3 regions of the Planococcus sp. APC 3906 genome follow, and region 1 is predicted to be linked to each of the others. Evidence: riboswitches for the same ligand, from Rfam matches in the RefSeq annotation. Region 1 holds a riboswitch; each other region holds the start of a gene.
The links. A riboswitch is a leader RNA that binds a small molecule or an ion and turns the genes downstream of it on or off. The one in region 1 is predicted to bind S-adenosylmethionine.
Positions count from the first base shown of each region.

Region 2: it holds a riboswitch for S-adenosylmethionine, as region 1 does, so the genes downstream of both, QMA09_RS13630 (methionine biosynthesis PLP-dependent protein) here and QMA09_RS12665 (transporter substrate-binding domain-containing protein) in region 1, are expected to answer to the same signal.
Region 3: it holds a riboswitch for S-adenosylmethionine, as region 1 does, so the genes downstream of both, QMA09_RS04410 (methionine ABC transporter ATP-binding protein) here and QMA09_RS12665 (transporter substrate-binding domain-containing protein) in region 1, are expected to answer to the same signal.

Region 1 covers NZ_JASDCW010000022.1:16,513-23,447, reverse strand. The annotation lists gene QMA09_RS12685 (malate:quinone oxidoreductase) at 1-1,231, opposite strand, end outside; gene mmuM (homocysteine S-methyltransferase) at 1,495-2,433, opposite strand; gene QMA09_RS12675 (amino acid ABC transporter ATP-binding protein) at 2,474-3,214, opposite strand; gene QMA09_RS12670 (amino acid ABC transporter permease) at 3,211-3,933, opposite strand; gene QMA09_RS12665 (transporter substrate-binding domain-containing protein) at 3,955-4,764, opposite strand; SAM riboswitch class I at 4,879-4,985, opposite strand; gene QMA09_RS12660 (NADP-dependent oxidoreductase) at 5,287-6,222, shown strand; gene katG (catalase/peroxidase HPI) at 6,506-6,935, opposite strand, start outside.
Region 2 covers NZ_JASDCW010000026.1:13,531-20,465, reverse strand. The annotation lists gene QMA09_RS13650 (STAS domain-containing protein) at 411-1,169, opposite strand; gene QMA09_RS13645 (cobalamin B12-binding domain-containing protein) at 1,147-1,800, opposite strand; gene QMA09_RS13640 (hypothetical protein) at 1,820-2,173, opposite strand; gene QMA09_RS13635 (antibiotic biosynthesis monooxygenase family protein) at 2,170-2,475, opposite strand; SAM riboswitch class I at 2,700-2,802, shown strand; gene QMA09_RS13630 (methionine biosynthesis PLP-dependent protein) at 2,882-4,003, shown strand; gene metC (cystathionine beta-lyase) at 4,000-5,172, shown strand; gene ystJ (NADP-dependent malic enzyme) at 5,251-6,483, opposite strand.
Region 3 covers NZ_JASDCW010000005.1:1,532-8,466, reverse strand. The annotation lists gene QMA09_RS04430 (MATE family efflux transporter) at 1-779, opposite strand, end outside; gene QMA09_RS04425 (hypothetical protein) at 1,178-1,984, shown strand; gene QMA09_RS04420 (DUF4181 domain-containing protein) at 2,105-2,539, opposite strand; gene QMA09_RS04415 (hypothetical protein) at 2,677-3,126, shown strand; SAM riboswitch class I at 3,277-3,385, shown strand; gene QMA09_RS04410 (methionine ABC transporter ATP-binding protein) at 3,457-4,470, shown strand; gene QMA09_RS04405 (methionine ABC transporter permease) at 4,460-5,131, shown strand; gene QMA09_RS04400 (MetQ/NlpA family ABC transporter substrate-binding protein) at 5,151-5,975, shown strand; gene QMA09_RS04395 (iron-containing alcohol dehydrogenase family protein) at 5,992-6,935, shown strand, end outside.

The sequences.
Region 1 (6,935 bases):
ATGTGCCTTTGCCGCCCGCTTCAGTGTCTTTGATGACCTGTACGCGCTGGCCTGCCACGACGACATCCCAGTCTTCAAGTTTCGCAGTCGGGATGAATTCGCGCAGTTCTTCGACGCGTTTTTCGTTTGACAGCATGACTTGCTGGACAAGGTATTTCGTCAATGACATTTCCTTCGCCCCTGCTGCAAGCATCGTGAAGACGTTGTTCGGTTTAACCGACCCGATCAAGTCCATGTTCGAACCTGTTTTCAGGAACTTCGGCGAGAAGCCGGCAAATGGCCCGAACAGCAAGGATTTCTTGTTGTCGATAAAGCGCGTGTCCAAATGCGGCACGGACATCGGCGGTGCGCCGACTTTCGCTTTGCCGTAGACTTTCGCGTGGTGCTGTTCGACGATTTCCGGGTTCGTGCAGACCAGGAACAGCCCGCTGACCGGGAATCCGCCGATGTGGCGGGATTCCGGAATTCCGGTTTTTTGCAGCAATGGCAAGCTTCCGCCGCCGCCGCCGATAAAGATGAATTTCGCTGTGTGGTACTCGATTCTATTGTCAGCGAGGTTCTGGACTTTGACTTCCCAAAGGCCTTCGCTCGTGCGTTTGATGTCTTTGACGCTGTGGTTGTAATTGATCTCGACATTCTTCTGCTGCAAGTGGTCAAACAGCATTTCCGTCAGCGCGCCGAAATTGACGTCTGTTCCGGAGTCGATTTTGGTTGCTGCAATCGGTTCGTTCGATGTACGGCCTTCCATGATCAACGGAATCCATTGCTTCAGTTTTTCAGGGTCGGCTGAGTATTCCATGCCTTTGAACAGCGGGTTCGTAGACAGCGCTTCAAAACGTTTCTCCAAGAAACGCACGTCTTTTTCCCCCTGCACCATGCTCATATGCGGAATCGGCATGATGAAGTCCTGCGGGTTGCTGATCCGCTTGTTTTCTACCAAATAGGACCAGAACTGTCTCGACAGCTGGAATTGCTCGTTGATTTTGATCGCTTTGCTGATTTCCACAGAGCCATCCGGTTTTTCGGGTGTATAGTTAAGCTCGCACAGCGCCGCATGCCCCGTACCCGCATTATTCCACTCGTTGGAGCTTTCCGCCCCCGCTTTTTCGAGCTTCTCAAACACTTTGATTTCCCATTCCGGTGCCACTTCTTTAAGCATTGCGCCCAAAGTTGCGCTCATGACTCCCGCACCAATTAAGATAACATCTGTTTTTTCATGTCGGTTGCTCATTATACCCTTCCTTATCCCGTATATTTGCAGATCAAGATGCACGCCTTGCCGGGCTGTACAGCTCTTCTGCCTTTTTTATAAGTTTATCATAATCCATATTGGCGATTTACATTAAATATCTGCTACCAACTTCCAATTATAAACTATTTAAAGCGCGTTATAAAGCGGAAAGCTTTATCGGCCTCTCCGTTAAATCCAATAAAAGAAAGGTCCTTATACGCACATAACCTGGCGCTTAAGAACCTTCCTTTTCTTTTTTCAACCTATGAATTGCGCACCCACGCCGCAATGCCTTCGATATCTTGCGGAGAGGTCCTGCAACAGCCGCCAATAACAGTTGCTCCCGCTCTATGCCAAACTTGGCTAAGGGAGCTGTAGCGCTGTTCAAGCGCCTTTCCATCCCACGTCTTGCTCGCAGGATCGTAGGCTTCCCCGGAATTCGGATAAACGATGATCGGCTTCGCTGTCTCGCGTGCGATTTCCTTGATCAACGACTCGACAAACCGAGGCGCGGTGCAATTGATGCCGATTGCCGCCACCTGCTCCTGGCCATCCAGGTATCTGGCGCATTCCGCAGCCGTTTCCCCGTTGCTGATGTGGAGGACGTCTTTCGCGCTGAAAGAGATCCACGCGTAGACGCCCGGAAATTCCGTCAGCACTTCTACAATCGCTTGCGCCTCCAGTAATGAAGGAATCGTCTCGCACGCTAAAATATCCGCGCCGGCTTCAACCAGCAGCTCGATCCGGCTTCTGTGAAATTCCTTCAGCTCCTCTTTGCCTACGCCGTAATCGCCGCGGTATTCCGAGCCATCCGAAAGAAATGCACCGTAGGGGCCGACGGATGCGGCCACCAGTGGTTTCGGCCGGGACGATTGGCCGTCCAGCTCCGCCCAAAATTCATCGCGCGCTTCTTGTGCCAGCCTCACCGATTTTGTGATCAAGTCCGCCGCCTCTTCAGCCGTCAGCCCTTTTTCTTTATAGCCTTCGATCGTCGCCTGGTAACTCGCCGTAATCGCGCAATCCGCGCCGGCTTGAAAATAATCGAGGTGGACTTTCTTGATCAATTCCGGATTTTCCATCAACACTTTCGCTGACCATAAACGGTCGTTTAAATTGCAGCCGTAATTTTCAAGCTCCGTCGCCATTGCCCCGTCAAGTATGACGATAGGAAAGCTTTTCAAAATTTGTTCGATTGGGTTCATTCCAAAACATCCTTCCCATATCCAAGCTCGTTGATCCTTTTTATTTATTCCGGCTTGCTTTACTTAAAAACTGCTTTGTTCTTTCCGCTTTCGGCTGCGTGAAAAGCTGTTCGGGCGTTCCTTCTTCGACAATCACGCCGTCTTCCATGAAAATGACGCGGTCCGAGATTTCACGGGCGAACTGGAGCTCATGGGTCACGATGAACATCGTCTTCCCGGTCGCTGCTACGCCTCTGATCGTGGCCAACACTTCATCAACCAGCTCCGGATCAAGTGAAGATGTCGGTTCATCGAACAATAGAACTTCGGGATTCAGCGCAAGCGCGCGGGCAATCCCCACCCGCTGCTGCTGGCCGCCGGATAATTGTGCCGGGTAATGGCTGAGCCGGTTCGTCAATCCGACCCGCTCCAGGATGTCCAGGCTCTTCTTTTTTGCTTCGTCTTTTTTCAATTGCTTGACGCTCGTAAGCCCAATCATGACATTGTCCAGCACGGTCAAATTTTTAAATAAATTATATTGTTGAAAGACCATTCCGGTCGACGTCCGCAGCGCGAACACATCTGCTTTGCTGGCGGATTCGACGTCTACTCTTTTGCCGCCGATTTCCACGATGCCGCTCGTCGGCTGTTCCAGGAAATTGATGCAGCGCAGCAGCGTCGATTTCCCCGATCCGCTTGGCCCCAAAATCGAAACAATCTCGCCTTTCGAGACCTCGAGGTCGATTCCTTTCAGGACGTGCTGGCTGCCGTAGTATTTGTGGATGTTTTCTAACTTGATCATGCCGCAATCCCTCTTTCATATCTGCGCGCCCGCTTCTCTATTTTCACGAGCACCCGCTCCACGATGATGCAAAGAATCCAGTAAACAATGGATACCGCAATATACACTTCAAAAAATGCCAAGCCGCGTGAACCGAGAATTTTGGCTTGCCCCATAATGTCGATGACCCCGATGATGAACACAAGCGACGTGTCCTTGATCGTGCTGATGAACATATTGCCGAGGTTCGGTATCGCGACGGCCAACGCCTGCGGGAAAATGATTTTCAGCATCATCGCCGTCGGGCTCATGCCGATCGCTTTCGCGGCTTCAAATTGTCCGCGGTCCACCGATTCGATGGCGGACCGGATCGTTTCGGATAAATACGCACCGAGGTTGACGGAAAATGCCAGCAGCGCATAGACTTCAGGCGCTATGCTATTGACGTCTGCCGATTGCAGCCAGCCGTATTCGATCTGCAAAAAGTAAATGATTTTCGGTATGCCGTAAAACACGAGGTAGATTTGAACGAGCAAAGGCGTTCCCCTGATAAACGAAACGTATATCGATGAAATTACGCTTAATACCGGAACTTTGTATATTTTGATCAATGCTGTAAACACGCCGATAAACAAACTCAAAACCAAGGAGCCGACCGCTATCCCGATCGTAATGGGCAGCCGGGAAACAATGGCAGGAAAACTTTCGATTAAAAAATTCAGATCCAGTAAATTCTCCATTTTCTCTTTCCTTCCACGAACCTATTCAGGAATATATTCTCCGCCAGTCCATTTTTCCGATAGTTCTGCTAAGGTGCCGTCCTGTTTAAGCTGTTCCAGGATCGGGTCTACCAATGCTTTCAACTCTTCGCCCTGCTCGCCATTTTTCAAGACAATGCCCATGTCATCATTGACCAAGGGCTGGCCCACGATCTCGACGCCCAAATCGTTCTTTTCCAACACCGCATCGATCATAATCGGATCATTGACATAAGCATCCACACGGCCATTTTGGACATCCTGCAGAATTTCCGAAGGGTTGCCGCTTTCACTGTATTTCAAGTCGATCGGGGTTTTCGCCGTTTCGTTGTATTCCTCCAGCAAAAGCGTATACGAATCGCCCGCTAATGCGCCGACCGCCTTGCCTTCCAGATCTTCGATCGTTTGGATGTCTTCTCTTCCCGATTTCACGGCAATGACCGTTTCAGCGGCAAAATAAGATTCATCGGTGAACAAGTATTTTGCCTGGCGTTCAGGCGTCTTAGCTACCTGGTCGGCGATTGCCTGGATTTTATTGGACTCCAAAGCAAGAAACATGCTGTCCCACGGCACGGCGACAAACTCGAATGCGTAGCCGTCCAATTGTTCATCAATCGCTTTGACCACTTCGATGTCGTAGCCGGTCAACTCATTGTTGTCGTCCGCAAAGGCGAATGGCGGGTAATCATTCTGCGTCCCTACCAAAATCACTTGGTCGCCCGTTGCGCTTGTCGCTTCCTTTGACGAACAGCCGCCGAGTGTGCCTGCTGCTAATAAAAACAATGATACGAATAAATAATGATTTCTTTTCATGTTCAAGCCCCTTTTCTCTGTCTTATTGTTATTATTCTTGCGGAACGTGCGTGTGATCTCCCTGTTTTTAGATGCAAAAAAGCCTCTTTCAAATAGGAAAGAGGCTCGACCAATTTCTTATCTCTCAGAATGAAAAACACCCTGCAGGAATTAGCACCTCTCATAAACATGATGGTTGCTGGACTTCACAGGGCCTGTCCCTCAGTCTCTCTTGATAAGTTATTTAATTTTTTTACATATTAACGATAGTATTTGACATTGGCTCTCCTGTCAAACACATTTTTCATTTATTTTGAATTTACACTGATTTTCCCATGGAAATTTAAGGTTTTTGATTCATAATCATATTTTGAAAGGCCTCTCCCTCTTTAATGGCGCGCAGGAATCAGGAATATTGACGGCGCTTTTCTATTTTTGTTACTCTTCTACTAATCAGCTGGAGCCAAACATTTCTGTTAACCTGCTTTTTCATGGGAAAACAGATCAGGAACTGTTCCAGCTAAAATACAGGGAGGTCATCACTTGAAAGCAATTGTCATTGACCAATATGGAGATAAAGATGTGTTACAAGAAAGAGAAGTAGACCAACCTTCAATTCACGAAGATCAAGTGTTAGTGGAGATTCATGCAACCTCCATTAACCCGATCGATTGGAAAGTTCGTGCAGGGTATTTAACCGATATGCTGCCATTTGAATTTCCGATTATCCTCGGTTGGGATGCTGCAGGAATTATTGTGAAAAAAGGAAGCAACGTAAGAAACTTTGAAGTAGGTGAGCGCGTCTTTACACGGCCAGCCACAACAAGACAGGGCACTTACGCTGAATATGCACCAGTGGATGAAAACTTGCTCGCTAAAATGCCCGCTTCAATGAGTTTCGAGGAAGCTGCGGCTATTCCCCTGGCAGGGCTCACTGCGTGGCAATGCCTGGTAGACTTTGCAGGCGTAAAGAAAGATGACAAGGTTCTTATTCATGCAGGAGCTGGCGGAGTTGGAACCTTTGCGATTCAGATCGCTAAATCACTCGGTGCTTATGTCACAACGACAGCAAGCGAAGAAAATGAAGAGTTTGTGAAATCCTTGGGTGCAGACCAAGTGATTAATTACAAAACGGAAGATTTCAGCCAAATTCTGCATGATTATGATTTTGTTTTGGATTCAATGGGCGGAGAAGTTCAGTCTAACAGCTATAAAGTTCTAAAACCAAAAGGCAAATTGGTTTCGATTGCTGCACCGCCAAATGAAGAAGAGGCGCAAAAGTATGAAGTTGAAGCAGGTTTCTTATGGCTTGATCCAAAAGGTGAACAATTGCAGAAGCTAGCTGATTTGTATGAGGCCGGGAAATTAAAAGCAGTGATTGGCGAAACTTTTGATTTTAATGAAAAATCACTTCAAGCTGCACATGCGTTAAGTGAAACTCATCATGCTCGCGGAAAAATCGTTATTAAAGTTAAATAACGCCTTTGTTTTGCAAAATATAAAAAACAGTGCCCTTCTCCACAAAAGGCACTGAAAATTCTCTTTTAAATCGATAGGAGACAGAATGGCAGTAAAGGCTGTCTTCTGTCTCTTTTTTCTGTTCTGATTATTTTTCTGAATATCTCATGACACCTTGTAATCAGCTAAAAAACAAAATGGCCCGGCCTTTTTTGCGATTTGCTTATTGCTATATGGAGTATGTAATATCCCCGTACTATTAAAAAATCCTGGCCAGCGTGTTGCTCCTGGCCAGGATTTTTGCTTATTTGTTTACAAGATCAAAACGGTCTGCGTTCATCACTTTGTTCCAAGCTTTGATGAAATCGCGAACGAATTTTTCTTTGCTGTCGTCTTGTGCGTATACTTCAGCAATGGCACGCAGGATTGCGTTCGAGCCGAATACCAAGTCAAAACGTGTTGCAGTGCGGACAACTTCTTCCGTACCGCGGTATCTGCCTTCGTATTTATTGAACTCTGCTGGTGTCCATTCGATGTTCATATCCAATAAGTTAACGAAGAAATCGTTTGTCAGCACGCCGAGTTTGTCGGTCAAGATTCCTTCAGTAGCTCCTTGGTAATTGGCGCCGAATGCGCGCATGCCGCCGACTAATACAGTCATTTCCGGAGCTGTTAAGCCAAGCAAGCTCGCTTTATCAAGCAGCATTTCTTCTGGGCTTGTTGCGTATTCTTTC
Region 2 (6,935 bases), on a different contig from region 1:
AAGAATTAAAAGTCATTTCATCTTAGGTATACCGGATTCTGCACTCCATGCGGACGCTTTCCGCGGACGAAGCGCTGAGCCTCCTCGTCGCAAGCTCCTGCGGGGTCTCATCACTCCGCTCTTCCGCAGGAGTCGCCGCATTGTGCTCCGAATCCTTGAGAGAATGCTTACGAAAAATGAATGAGTTGGTTACTCTCTTCAATTAGAGCTACATGCTGACAACCGGGCTAGCCACGAAGACTCCTGTGGGACAGCGAAGGCTGAAGACCCCGCAGGAACGTCAGTGACGAGGAGGCTGAAGCTGAGCCCACGGAAAGCGAAGTGGCTAGACCGGTTGGACTCTACACAGTTATTCATTTTGAGTAGACTTTGTCTACAGTCTGAAACCGGCCTCTTTCCAGGAGCCGGTTTTATCTATTACCCGAGAGCACACCCAGCAGCGACGCTGAAAAACGCATCGTCAGCCGTGAGTTCATCAAGTGCAAGCTTTTCGCGTGCTCGGGCTTCAATCCTGTAATGATGCATTCTTTGCCCATCACTTTTAAGGATTGGAGCAACGCTTCCCATTCATCGAGCCCTTTCTCATCTATCCGGTCGACTGCTGTAAAATCGACCAGCACCGTTTCCGCTTTGAAATTATGGATGCTTTCAAGCAGCGGATCCCTGATGGCAATCACTTTCGCCTTTGTCAGATCGCCGAACAGCGGAATCAGCACTTGCTGTTGGTTCAATTGGATGCATGGCGCAGAAAGAAGGCGTACCCGCTCCAAAAGCTTGAGCGTCAGCTCCTTTTCCTGGAATAAATCATAATCCGTTTCACGGAGCCGATTCTGCAAAAGGCGCAGCTGAGTTGAAACACCAGACATTTCATCCATCTTCGGAACAATGATGACAGATAAACTGAAGTCGCTGTCCCATTTCCCATAAACATCAGCCAAAATCAATTCTAAGTCTTTTGTCACGAAATTCAATTCGAATTTAATCGGTGTCTTTTGAGGCTTCAACAAATTCCCTGCTTTTTTCAGGCTGCCTTCATCGACAATGTCTCTTAAGGCGGTGAAATCTCCGAATAAGCTGCTTGCCTCTTGCGAGCAGCTTATTACGGAAAGGCTATTGTTCAATTGAATCGCCGGGAGTGGCAAACCGTCAAATTGATATCCCGTATTCATCTTGCGGTTCCTCTCCCATCGTCAGCCAGCGTTCCAACTGGTCTAAATCTTTAATGACAATTGCACCTTGTTCATGCAGCGCAGCCATATTGGCTTTTGACACTGCTCTGCCGCCAAATACGACCGTCGGCGCCGGTTCAAGTGCAAGAAATTCCTTGATATACGCTTTAATCGTCGGCAATCTGTAGACAAGTGCTGCGGATAACGCGATAACATCCGGCTGCCAGCGAGTTGCCGCTTCGACAGCGTGGCTGAGCGGCATGTTCGGCCCCAGGTATTTGACTGACCAGCCATTTTCCCTGAACAAGCTAGAAACCATCTTCAAACCGATATAATGGTCTTCGCCTTCAGGTCCGAGCACCATCACTTTCCGCGCCTCGCCTACTTCGGCCTGGCCACGATTTTCAACCGCAGTTACGACGAAATCGCAGATCGCCGTTGCTAAATGTTCATCGGCAACGGTTATCTCATTATTTTCCCACAGCTCGCCGACATGGTACATCGCCGGCGTCAGCAATTGATCATATAAATCTTTTTGGCTATGGGTTTTCAGGAATGTACGGATATGTCCGATAGCGTCCCGATCATTGCCCTCTAGAAATAATTCCGCTAATTGCACTGGATGAATCATAGATTCCACCTCCTTAAGGTTACCGGGCGGAAAGCTCTTTATTTGCACACGCTAAGCACGCAATCATAAACTCTTCCTCTTTGGCATTCACATTTCCGGGCAAAACATTGATGAGCCGTTCAAAATTATCGACAATCAAAGCTGTTTCAACGTTGCGGCTTGTCAACACCGTTTCAAGCCATTTGCTGTAATCAATGAAAACCTGTTGGTCCTGCAGTTCGAACGCAGTTTCCAGATGATCAAGATGATGCATATTATCTTCTTCGGTGCGCAAAAAGCCGCGCTCCCCGAATCTTTCCCATAAGTTCGGATACGCTTCGTAGATGCTTTTAGCCGTATTCGAAGCAATTTGTATTTTTACATCCCGGTTCATTCGGCCACCACTTCGTATTGGCGGACTTTCGGCGCTATGCCTGCCAATTGCTGGTCCGGGTAATGCTTTTCAAGCTCATGGATTTCCTTGAACTCGTCGCTTCTCACCCATTGGAGATATGCTTCTTTCGATGCCCATTCAAGATGCACCGTCAATTCGTTCAATTTTTTCGTATTCTGAATCAGCCGGAAAGAAACAAATCCTTCAGCCTTATCCACACGGCGGGACCGTTGCTGGTAAATGGCGATCAAATCATCTGTTTTCTCTTCCGGCACCGTTACAGTGGACGTTACAATATACATCGAAAAGCCCCTTTCCGCTAAATTCTACTGTATAGTATACCCTTTCGACATACGAATTAACAGCAATACAAAGCTTCTTCGAAAAGCTGTGCACTTTCAGTTCCTTTATTTCTGCCTGCTGGCTGTTAGTTTTTTAACAATTTCCACTTTTCTCTTGTAATATTTGCTCTAGTGTATTAAAGTAATCTTTATCCAAATAACACACATAAAATTTCATAATTTATTTCTTATCTAGAGAGACGGAGGGATTTGGCCCTGTGAAGTCTCAGCAACCAGCCTTTTGGCTACGGTGCTAATTCCAATAGGCTTCGGCTTAGAAGATGAGAAGAATTTGTTCCCAAACAGGGGCTTTCTTCTTTATTCGAGAAGAAAGCCCCTGTTTTTTCATTTTGAAAGGATGATTCCCATGACAAAATTCGGCATTGAAACCCAATTAGTGCAATTAGGCAATAAAACAGATAAAACGACAGGCGCTGTCAGCACCCCCATTTATTTATCGACTGCGTATGAACACGAAGGGCTCGGCAAATCGACCGGCTATGATTATACGCGCACGAAAAATCCGACGCGTTCCGTGCTGGAAGAAGGCATCGCCGCTCTTGAAGGTGCGGATGCCGGCTTTGCCTGTAGTTCCGGAATGGCGGCAATCCAGCTGGTGCTGTCGCTGTTCCGGCCGGAAGACGAATTATTGGTGCCTGAAGATATTTATGGCGGCACTTATCGCCTGCTCCAGCATTATTCGGAAATTTACAATATCCGCACCGTCTACGCAGATTTCCATGACGTCAGCCATACTGAAAGCTTGATCACCGATAAAACGAAAGCGTTGTTCATCGAGACGCCGACTAATCCATTGATGCAGGAAATCGACCTTGCCGCTTACGGAAAACTGGCTAAAAAACATGATTTGCTGCTCATTGCCGACAACACCTTCTTAACGCCTTATCTTCAACAGCCGATCGCATTAGGCGCAGATATCGTCTTGCACAGCGCGACAAAGTACATCGGCGGCCACAATGACGTGCTCGGCGGCCTGGTTGCCGCTAAAGGCGAAGCGCTTTGCGAGAAATTGGGCGTACTCCACAACTCAGCTGGCGCAGTGTTGTCGCCGTTCGATTCCTGGCTGTTGATCCGCGGCTTGAAGACGCTGCCGCTTCGCATGAAACAGCACGAAAAAAATGCACGCGAAGCTGCCGCATTTCTGGAACATCATCCTTCAGTTACGGATGTCCTGTATCCCGGCAAAGGCGGCATGCTGTCATTCCGCTTGCAAGACGCCGCATTAGTCGGGCCGTTTCTGGAAAACCTGGAACTGATCACGTTCGCTGAAAGCCTCGGTGGTGTGGAAAGTTTCATCACTTATCCTGCCACCCAGACGCACGCCGATATCCCTTATGAAGAGCGGACGCGCCGCGGAATTTGCGACCGCCTGCTGCGCTTTTCCGTTGGCATCGAAGAAAGTGAAGACCTGACAGCCGATCTGACGCAAGCATTCGCAAAACTGGACAAGGAGGTCCTTCATCTATGACACATTTGGAAACCCAATTCATCCACGCTGCCGGCGTCGACAAAGAAACCGGAGCGGTCAATGTTCCGATTCATTTGTCTTCCACCTACCATCAGCCAAGTTTTGACGAATTCGGACCGTTCGATTACAGCCGCTCCGGGAACCCTACACGGTTAAAACTGGAAGAAACCATTGCCAAACTCGAAGGCGGTACACGCGGATTCGCTTTCGCTTCCGGCATGGCTGCCATTTCCTCCGCATTCATGCTGCTGTCGGCTGGCGATCACGTCCTTGTATCGGAAGATGTCTACGGCGGCACTTACCGTTTTGTAACGGAAGTGCTTACCAAATTCGGCATTTCCTACAGCTTTGTCGACATGACTGACCTCAGCGAAATGGCCGCAGCAATCAAGCCCAATACGAAAGTCGTATACATTGAAACACCTTCCAATCCGGTCATGAATATCACCGACATTGAAATTGCAGCTAAATTAGCAAAAGCCAATGGCTGCCTGACATTCGTCGACAATACATTCATGACGCCGCTGTATCAGAACCCGCTTGCTTTGGGGGCAGACGTCGTCTTGCACAGTGCGACGAAATTCCTTTCAGGCCATAGTGACATTATCGCAGGGCTCGCAGTCGTCAAAGATCCGGAATTGGCGGATCGCCTTGGTTTTATTCAAAATACCTTCGGTTCGGTTTTAGGAGCACACGATTCTTATACTTTGATCCAAGGCATCAAAACGCTTGGCGCACGCTTGAAGCAATCATCTGCTTCCGCTCGTGTCATTGCGGAATATCTGCATAGCCATCCCGCCGTGGAAGAAGTCTATTATCCCGGATTCACGTTCCATCCCGGCAATCCGATCCATGAGCGCCAGGCACGCGATGCAGGCGCAGTCGTATCGCTGCGCCTGAAGGACAAAGATGCCGCACGCATTTTTGTGGAAAGCCTCGAAATTCCGGTTTTCGCGGTAAGTTTAGGCGCCGTCGAAACCATCCTTTCGTATCCGGCGACGATGTCCCATGCGTCAATGCCGAAAGAATACCGCGAAAAGCGCGGCATCACAGACGGCGTCCTGCGGTTATCGGTCGGCCTTGAAAACCGTGACGACTTGCTGGAAGACCTCGAACAGGCTCTGCAAAAAGTCCGACGCGCAACAAAGACTCCTGAGCTGGTGAAATAAATTCACACATGCTGATGCAATCCAAAATTCCAGAAAAAAGCCGCCCATTCTAAAAGATGAATGGGCGGCTTTCTTCTATTATATACTTTTTCCTGAAAGAGCTTCCTGTGCAGCGGAGGCATTCGTGCCAATTGGCCGCTTAGCCACTCCCGTATCAATCGCCGCTTGCGCTACTGCGGCTGCTACTGCAGGCGCAACGCGCAGGTCGAATGGCGCTGGAATGACGTATTCGTCGTGGAGTTCGTGAAATTCCAACAGCCCGGCAATCGCTTCCACTGCCGCAATTTTCATCGCATCATTGATTTCAGTGGCGCGGACGTCCAGTGCACCCCGGAAGATGCCTGGGAACGCCAGAACGTTATTGACTTGGTTCGGGAAGTCGGATCGCCCCGTGCCTACAATGCGAGCCCCTGCACGTTTTGCCGCGTGGGGCAGAATCTCCGGATTCGGGTTCGCCATCGCAAAAATGATCGGTTCAGCATTCATCGACGCCACCATTTCTTCGCTCAAAGCTCCCTCTGCCGATACGCCGATAAAGACGTCCGCCCCTTTGATAACCTCTCCAAGTTTGCCTTCAGAACGTCCATAATTGGTCATTTCTGCGACCTCTTCCTTGAACGGGTTCATTCCGTAGGAACGCCCTTTAAAAATCGCGCCTTTCGTATCACACATGATCAATTGGCTGAAACCATACTTGCTCAACAGCTTGACGACTGCAATCCCTGCAGCTCCTGCGCCGTTGACGACCACTTTCACTTCGTCGACATTTTTGCCTACCAGCTTCAAGGAATTGATCAATCCGGCAAGCGTCACGACGGCCGTTCCATGCTGATCGTCGTGAAATACCGGGATGCCCATTTCTTCTTTTAAACGCTGCTCGACGATAAAACAGGTTGGCGCTGAAATGTCTTCCAAATTGACGCCGCCAAAACCGGGCTCCAGCAGTTTAACGGTTTGGATGATTGTCTCCGCATCTGTCGTGTCCAAGCAGATTGGAAAAGCATCAACACCTGCGAATTCCTTGAACAGCACCGCTTTCCCTTCCATCACCGGCAGCGCTGCATGAGGGCCGATATTGCCAAGCCCGAGCACTGCAGTGCCATCTGTAATCACTGCCACCGTATTGCCTTTCATCGTATACTCGTAGACTTTCCCCGTGTCCTGCGCAATTTCCTTGCACGGTTCTGCTACCCCAGGAGAATAGGCGAGACTTAACTCCCTTTCATTTCCGACCGCCACTTTTGAACGGACTTCGAGTTTTCCCTGATGTTCCCGATGCAGATGCAAAGAGTCGTTTCTTAGGTTCGCCATTGCCTCATCTCCCTTTGTTTATAATTGTTCATTATAAAGCGTTTAACACCAATTGAAAGACTTTTCTGATTTTTCTTGTAATATTCGGACTTTAGGCTGAGACGAATCTCCCATGAAAGCGCCTTCATCTCAAAAGAGTCCCAGAAGCCACCCTTTACAGTAAGACACATAAAAACAAAAAAGACAGTGAAAACGAATCGTTTTCACTGTCTTTTCAATTGTATAAGTTGGACTAATATTTATAACCTTCGATATTCCGCAAACCAGCTGCGCAGGTATCGACCCAAGAATTGGGGAGATACCTTTGCGACGAAGCACGAAGGGCTGCAGGAGCACATCTTTTATTGCCGCGGGCAAGACTTACCCGAAGCTTGCGAGGGCAAGTCTTTGCGACGAAGCGCATAGCGCTGCAGGAGCAGTAAGGTTTTCTCCGCTGCTTTGCTACATATCGA
Region 3 (6,935 bases), on a different contig from region 1:
ACCAGCCGTTCCCCTGCAGCAGGGGCTCCTAGGGTGGAAAGTTCCAACAAATGGTCTTTAGCTAGATGCCAATAATCCCTTCTGAATGCAAGTGCTTTTTCTTTGTTGACATAATAAATGAGAGCTATACTTCCTATTAACCGGGAAATTACTGTCGCCATTGCGGCTCCGGCAATGCCCAGTTCAGGAATGAATAGGAAGCCGAATATTAATACATAATCGAGAATTGCATTCAAAACATTAATTACGATACTAATTTTCATGGGGGTTTTCGTGTCGCCAGCCCCCCGCAGAATGGCACTCATGACGAACATCAGCGACATGACTACGGAAGGAATTCCGACAATCCGAAAATACAACGCACCTAATTCAAGCACTTCTTCCTCAATACCCATGAGGCGAAGCAGCGGTTCAGCGAAAACCAAAGTCGCCAAGCCCGTAAGGAGACCAAAAAGAACAGCTAGAATAATGGATTGTTGTGAGATATGCCTTGCTTTTTCTGGCTGGTTGGCACCTAAAAAGTTAGCAATTCGGACATTGGCTGCAACACCGATCGCCATAAAAAGAGCAAAGTAAACGGCGAGAATTGCATTTGTAATGCCCACTGCTGAAACGGCCGCCAGACTGATTTGAGAAACAAAGTATGTATCCACAAAACCCAATAATGTCTGAAAAAAATTATCTATTACTGCGGGTATGGCTAACAGGATGATTACCAATAACCGGTCTCGATATGTCTTCGGTTGAAGTGGGGAATCTATCAGCGGTTGTTCTTTCATTGGATTTCTCCTTTCCAACGTTAAAATTTATGCTCTTCTGGAGGAAATTCCATCTTTTGCCTTAAGGCATAAGGGTGAAGCAAAATAAAGTTGTCCTGCCTTGATATTTGCAGTGAAATAGTTGAAAGGAATTTTAAGGGCTATACAAATTTCTACCCACCTTATTTCTTGTTAAACTCCATATAAAATGCACATCCAAAATCTGAATGATGAGGGTGTATTTTTGTGAGAACATACTTATCTGCTGCTGAAAAAAAAACTGATTGAAACTTTCTGAGTAAGGCTATCTTAATTGTAGTAGGATTGGTAATAACAAAAACATGAAAACCTCCACATTAAATCCGTCTAACGATAAAGAACAATTAGTTTAGCGGTTCTGGCAAAGGGAGGAAATTCGGATGCTGAAAATGAAACATAAAACCCTGCTGCTCGTTTCGGTGTTGATCGCGTTGATGGCTGGTATTTCCTCTTGGGGCGGGCTGTTCGTTGAAGGGCTTTACCGGGACAATGAGCTCGTTGTTGCTGCTTGGCAAGGCAACGATCTTGTGACTTTGTTTCTCATGGTGCCCATGCTGCTGGTTTCGCTGTTTTATTCGTTGCGTGCTTCTAAAAGAGGCCGGCTCTTCTGGATGGGATCGTTGTGGTATATGATCTACAACTACATGTTCTATCTTTTCGGCGCTGTCTTTAATGTGTTCTTTTTGCTCTACGCAGCGTTGTTCGTGTTTTCAATATACGCACTTGTTTTGGCGTTGCTCCAAACCGATGTGCAGGAATGGAGTCGAAGCTTCAGTGAAAAGCTCCCGTATAAAACCGTAAGCGTATTTATGTTGATGTTTGCGGCATTGCTCGGGGGCATGTGGATTGCATTGTCGCTCAGTTTTGTCTTTACCGGGCAGGTGCACGAAAGCATTTTGCAAACGGATCATCCAACGGCGGTGGTGTTTGCTGTCGATTTGACGCTGTTAACCCCTTCCATGATTGTTGGCGGTCTATTGTTATGGCGAAAAAACCGCTGGGGACCGGTAGTGGGTTCGGTGGTGCTCGTAAAAGCCACAGCTTATGGATTGGCGTTAATCATCATGACGGTGATCAGTTACCGGAATATAGGAGTGTTAGATCCGTTTATTCCGTTGTGGATCACATTGACGTTAGGCTGTTCCATTGCGTTGGTTTTCTTGCTGCGGAATATAGGGGATCAATAAATACACGCCTTTAGAAAAAGAGCAGCTAAAAAATCCATTCCCGAGGACAACTGGTCCAATGGAATGGATTTTTTAGGTGGAAGCGGAATTGCTGAAAATGGATGTGCTTGCAACGGAAAGTTAAAAGATACCGAAAAAATCAGTGGAAAATACGACAATCACAAGAAGCGTGGCGAAAACCATTTGTGAGACGGTATAAAGATAGGCATTCGGATTCTTCGCATATTTCCGCTCCATGACCGCCCGGATTGTTTCAGTGATGAAGACCAGTACAAACAATAGGAACCAGGTTTCCAAGAACAAATAAGTCTCTTCATCAAGCCTTGTTGCATTGATAAAACCGCCGATCAGCATCAGGAAAATGAACAAAATCCGGATGCTCCAGTCGATTTTCTTGTGTGTATCGTTCACATGGTTATGGGAGAACGCTTTTGGCCGCTCCACTTTCAAGAGTTTGCGCATGAGTGCATTGAATAGGAACATCGCTAAAGACATAACGGCAATTAAAAAGAACAGCTTTAACCAAAACGATGATTCAATTGCATACAGGATCATTCACCTCCGCTGTCATTACAGATTCTATAGCTTGACTTTAACATATAATTCCAAATAATGTGATTAAATTGGAGTGTTTAAAGCAGCCTGCAGTTAAGGGGAAATTGAATTTATGGGTATTATTGGTATGATTGAAGTTGAAAGAAATCAGAGCTCAGGAAGGTGATTGTATTTTTTATCCGTATAATTTATATACAGGGATAATTGCAGCGATCATGTATTGTTTTGTTTTTTGGAAGCTGAGCAATCTGGGGAGATACCGAATTCCTTTGTTCATTTATGCGGTGGTGATGCAATCGGCTTTTCTCATTTCATATGTTTGGTTTACACATTATTTTAGAACGGCTGAAAGTGTGGATCGGGATTACTTTGATGTGTTTGCAAATGGCATCTTCGTTTTTTATTTCTTGTTGATGATCCCGCTGGTGGCGGCGTTGTGCATTCATACTTATAAGGGGATTCAGAAACTAGCAATTGGAAAAGCGTCGAAAATAATCATGATGATTTTGTTTGTTTTTCTATGTTTAGTGATTTCAGTATTTGGTGTTTACGCGCACTTCTTTTTCTATTATGGATTTGCCCCTTAATGGTTTTGAATACCACCTAATATGAATAGTACCTCTCCTCGAAACAGCTCCAACAATTTCAAAAAATCAATTTCTTTGCCAAAAAAGGTTTGACAGCATTTGGAATGTCCTTTACTATTGAATCCAAGCCAACACACAACTTCATATGGAACATTATCAAGAGAGACCGAGGGACAGGCCCGATGACGTCCAGCAACCCCCAGCACGAGCTGGGAAGGTGCTAAATCCTGCAGAATGATTTCATTCTGAAAGATAAACCAATTCCATTTACGGTGCTTCTTTCTCTATGAAAGGGGCACTTTTTTATTGGCAGGAAAGAGGAGGGCCATCATGATCCGCATACAGAACTTATCAAAAGACTACAAAACAAAAAATGGCCTGGTGACCGGCGTCGACAACGTCACGCTGGCCATCAACGAAGGCGAAATTTTCGGCATCGTCGGCTACTCGGGAGCAGGGAAAAGCTCGCTGCTGCGCTGCATGAATTTATTGGAACAGCCGACAAGCGGCGATATTGAAGTTGACGGCTTGAACCTGACCCATCTTCGCGGCGAAAAGCTGCGCCAGGCGCGGCTGAAAATCGGCATGATCTTCCAGCATTTCTATTTGATCAGCCAAAAGACGGTCGGCGAAAACGTCGCATTTGCGCTGAAAGCGGCGAAGCGGCCAAAAGAAGAGTCGGCGAAACGGGTTGACGAACTGCTGGACATGGTCGGGCTGGCGGATAAGAAAGACGTTTATCCGGCACAGCTGAGCGGCGGGCAAAAGCAGCGCGTCGGCATTGCACGGGCGCTGGCGAACAACCCGTCGGTCCTGCTTTGCGACGAAGCGACATCCGCGCTGGACCCGAACACGACGCTGTCGATCCTGCGGCTGTTGAAAAAGATCAACCGGGAACTGAATATCACGATTGTCCTCATCACCCACGAAATGAACGTCGTCAAAGAAATCTGCGACCGCATGGCGGTCATGCAGGACGGCAAGGTCATCGAGGAAGGGGAAGTCTACGACATCTTCTCAGATCCCAAAACCGATTTGACGAAAGAGTTCATTTCTTCGGTCGTGTCGTTTGATGTGCCGCAGCCGATTCTCGATGCGTGTACAGGCAGCATCATCAAAGTGCAGTTCAAGGGAGCGGTGGCCGGAGAAGGCGTCATCACCGATACCGTCCAGCATTTTGACGTCAAAGGGAATTTTCTCCACGGCACGATTGAATATATACAGGAAAAGCCGCTCGGTTTGTTCTTGATGGAGATTGAAGGGCATCCCGACAACATCCGGAGGGCCATTACGTATATGGAAGGCCGTGGCGCAAAAGTGGAGGTGATTCAAAATGGGCTTTGATTTTCAGCATATGATCGAATTATGGCCGGATATTTCCAAAGCGTTCGGCGAAACCTTATACATGATCGGCGTGTCGCTCGCGATTGCCATTGTCGTCGGCTTGCCGCTCGGCATCGTGCTGTTCGTCACCGACAAAGGCTTGTTTCTGGAAAACCGGGCAATCAAGTCGATTCTCGGCTTTATCGTCAACATGGTGCGGTCGATTCCGTTCATCATCCTGCTCGTCGCATTGATTCCATTGACGAAGCTATTGGTGGACTCGACAATCGGACCAGCGGCAGCAAGCGTATCGCTATCGGTCGCTGCCATCCCGTTTTTTGCCCGCATCGTTGAAACCTCGCTGCGGGAAATCGACAAAGGCGTCATTGAAGCGGCAGTTGCGGTCGGCGCCACGCCGTGGATGATCATCAAAGATGTGTTGTTGCCGGAAGCGAAGCCGGGCATCATCCAAGGCGTCACGATCACCATCATCTCGTTGGTCGCCTATTCCGCGATGGCGGGAGTCGTCGGCGGGGGCGGCATCGGCGATTTGGCGATCCGCTTCGGTTATTACCGCTACGACAATACCATCATGATCGTCACCGTCGTCATCTTGATCGTTCTCGTCCAAATTCTTCAGCAACTTGGAGACTGGACGTCCAAAGCAATAGATAAACGATAATAAAAGGAGAGAAACCCACATGAAAAAAATCATCTTACCAGCTATCCTGCTCGTCCTGCTTGCCTTGCTTACCGCTTGCGGCGGTGGTGAAGAATCGAACACCGACGACAGCAAATCCATCAAACTCGGCGGAACGGCCGGCCCTTATAGCGACATGCTGAACGAAGCATTCAAACCAGCTCTTGAAGAAAAAGGCTACGAAGTGGAAATCGTGGAATTCAGCGATTACATTCAGCCGAATAACGCCTTGGACAACGGCGACCTCGATGCCAACTTGTTCCAGCACTCGATTTACCTGGAAAACTTCTCGAAAGAAAACGGCATGGACCTGACAGGTTTAATCACTGTGCCAACAGCACCAATGGGCATTTATTCCAACGAATTTACATCAATCGAAGAAATCAAAGACGGCGCAACGATCGCCATCCCGAACGACCCGGTCAACGCGGCACGGACGTTCCTGGTGTTGCAGGACCACGGCTTGATCACGTTGGATCCGGCAGCGGAAGAATTGACGGTTTCTGAAAAAGACATCGCTGAAAACACGAAAAACCTCGTGTTCCAGCCAATCGAAGCAGGCGGCTTGCCGCGTGCCGTTGAAAGCTCGGACTTGGCAGCTGTTCCAGGAAACTTTGCACTGGCAGCCGAAATGGATCTGCTGGATGCGTTGGTGCTAGAGGACATGCCGGACCAATACCGCAATTTGGTTGCGGTCAAGACAGAAAACAAAGACACGCAATTAGCGAAAGACTTGGTGGAAATCGTGGAGTCCCCGGAATTTGAAGCGTTGATCGATTCCGATTTCGAAGGCTTCGGCAAACCGGAATGGATGGAATCCCGCTAATCAAGGAGGGGACAGCATGGAAGAAATCATCGTAAAAGGCGCACCGGCTGAATATAGCTGCAATGCTGGTGTGCTCGACTGGCTCGAAGATAAATTGATAAAGAGGAAGATCAAGAAAGTGCTGATCCTGACCGGTACGAAATCGTGGCAAGCGCTGCGCCCCTTTTTTCCAGACCTGGATGGAGTCGAAGCTGCATTTGAACTGTACCGGGGCGAAAGTTCGCTCGCGGAAATCGACCGAGTTGCTGAAATCGCTCAGTCATTAGGAGCCGATGCAATCATTGGAGCTGGCGGCGGGAAAGTCCTGGATATCGCGAAAGGCGTCGCTCACGAAACTGGCATCCAGTCGGTGCTGATTCCGACGCTGGCATCGAATTGCGCACCGTGGACCCCGCTCAGCGTCATCTACACAGAAGAAGGGACGATGACCCATTACACGGTCTTCCCCGGAAGCGTCGACTTGCTTTTGGTCGAACCCCGGGTCTTGATTGATGCACCGGTTGCGATGCTCGTCGCCGGAATTGGCGACACCATCGCGAAATGGTTCGAGGCGGACGTCCAGATCAGCCGCTTCGAAGACCCGCCGATCGCCTTGAAGATCGCCCATCACACTGCGAAACTCTGTGCGGATGAAATGTTTGAACATGCGGAAGCCGCCATTGCCGATGCCAAGCAGCGAAAGCTGTCCAATGCATTCATTAAAGTGGCCGAAACGATCATCATGCTTGGCGGCATGGTCGGCGGATTCGGCGATAAATACGGCCGCGTTGCAGGTGCGCATGCCATCCACAACGCCATGACCATCGCACCCGAATCGCACAAGGCGCTGCACGGCGACAAAGTGGCATACGGCGTGCTCGTGCAATTGCTGCTGGAAGGCAAAGCGGCAGAAGCGGAGGAGTTGAAAGGCTTCTATCAAAAAATCGGGTTGCCGGCGTCACTCAAGGATCTGGGCATACC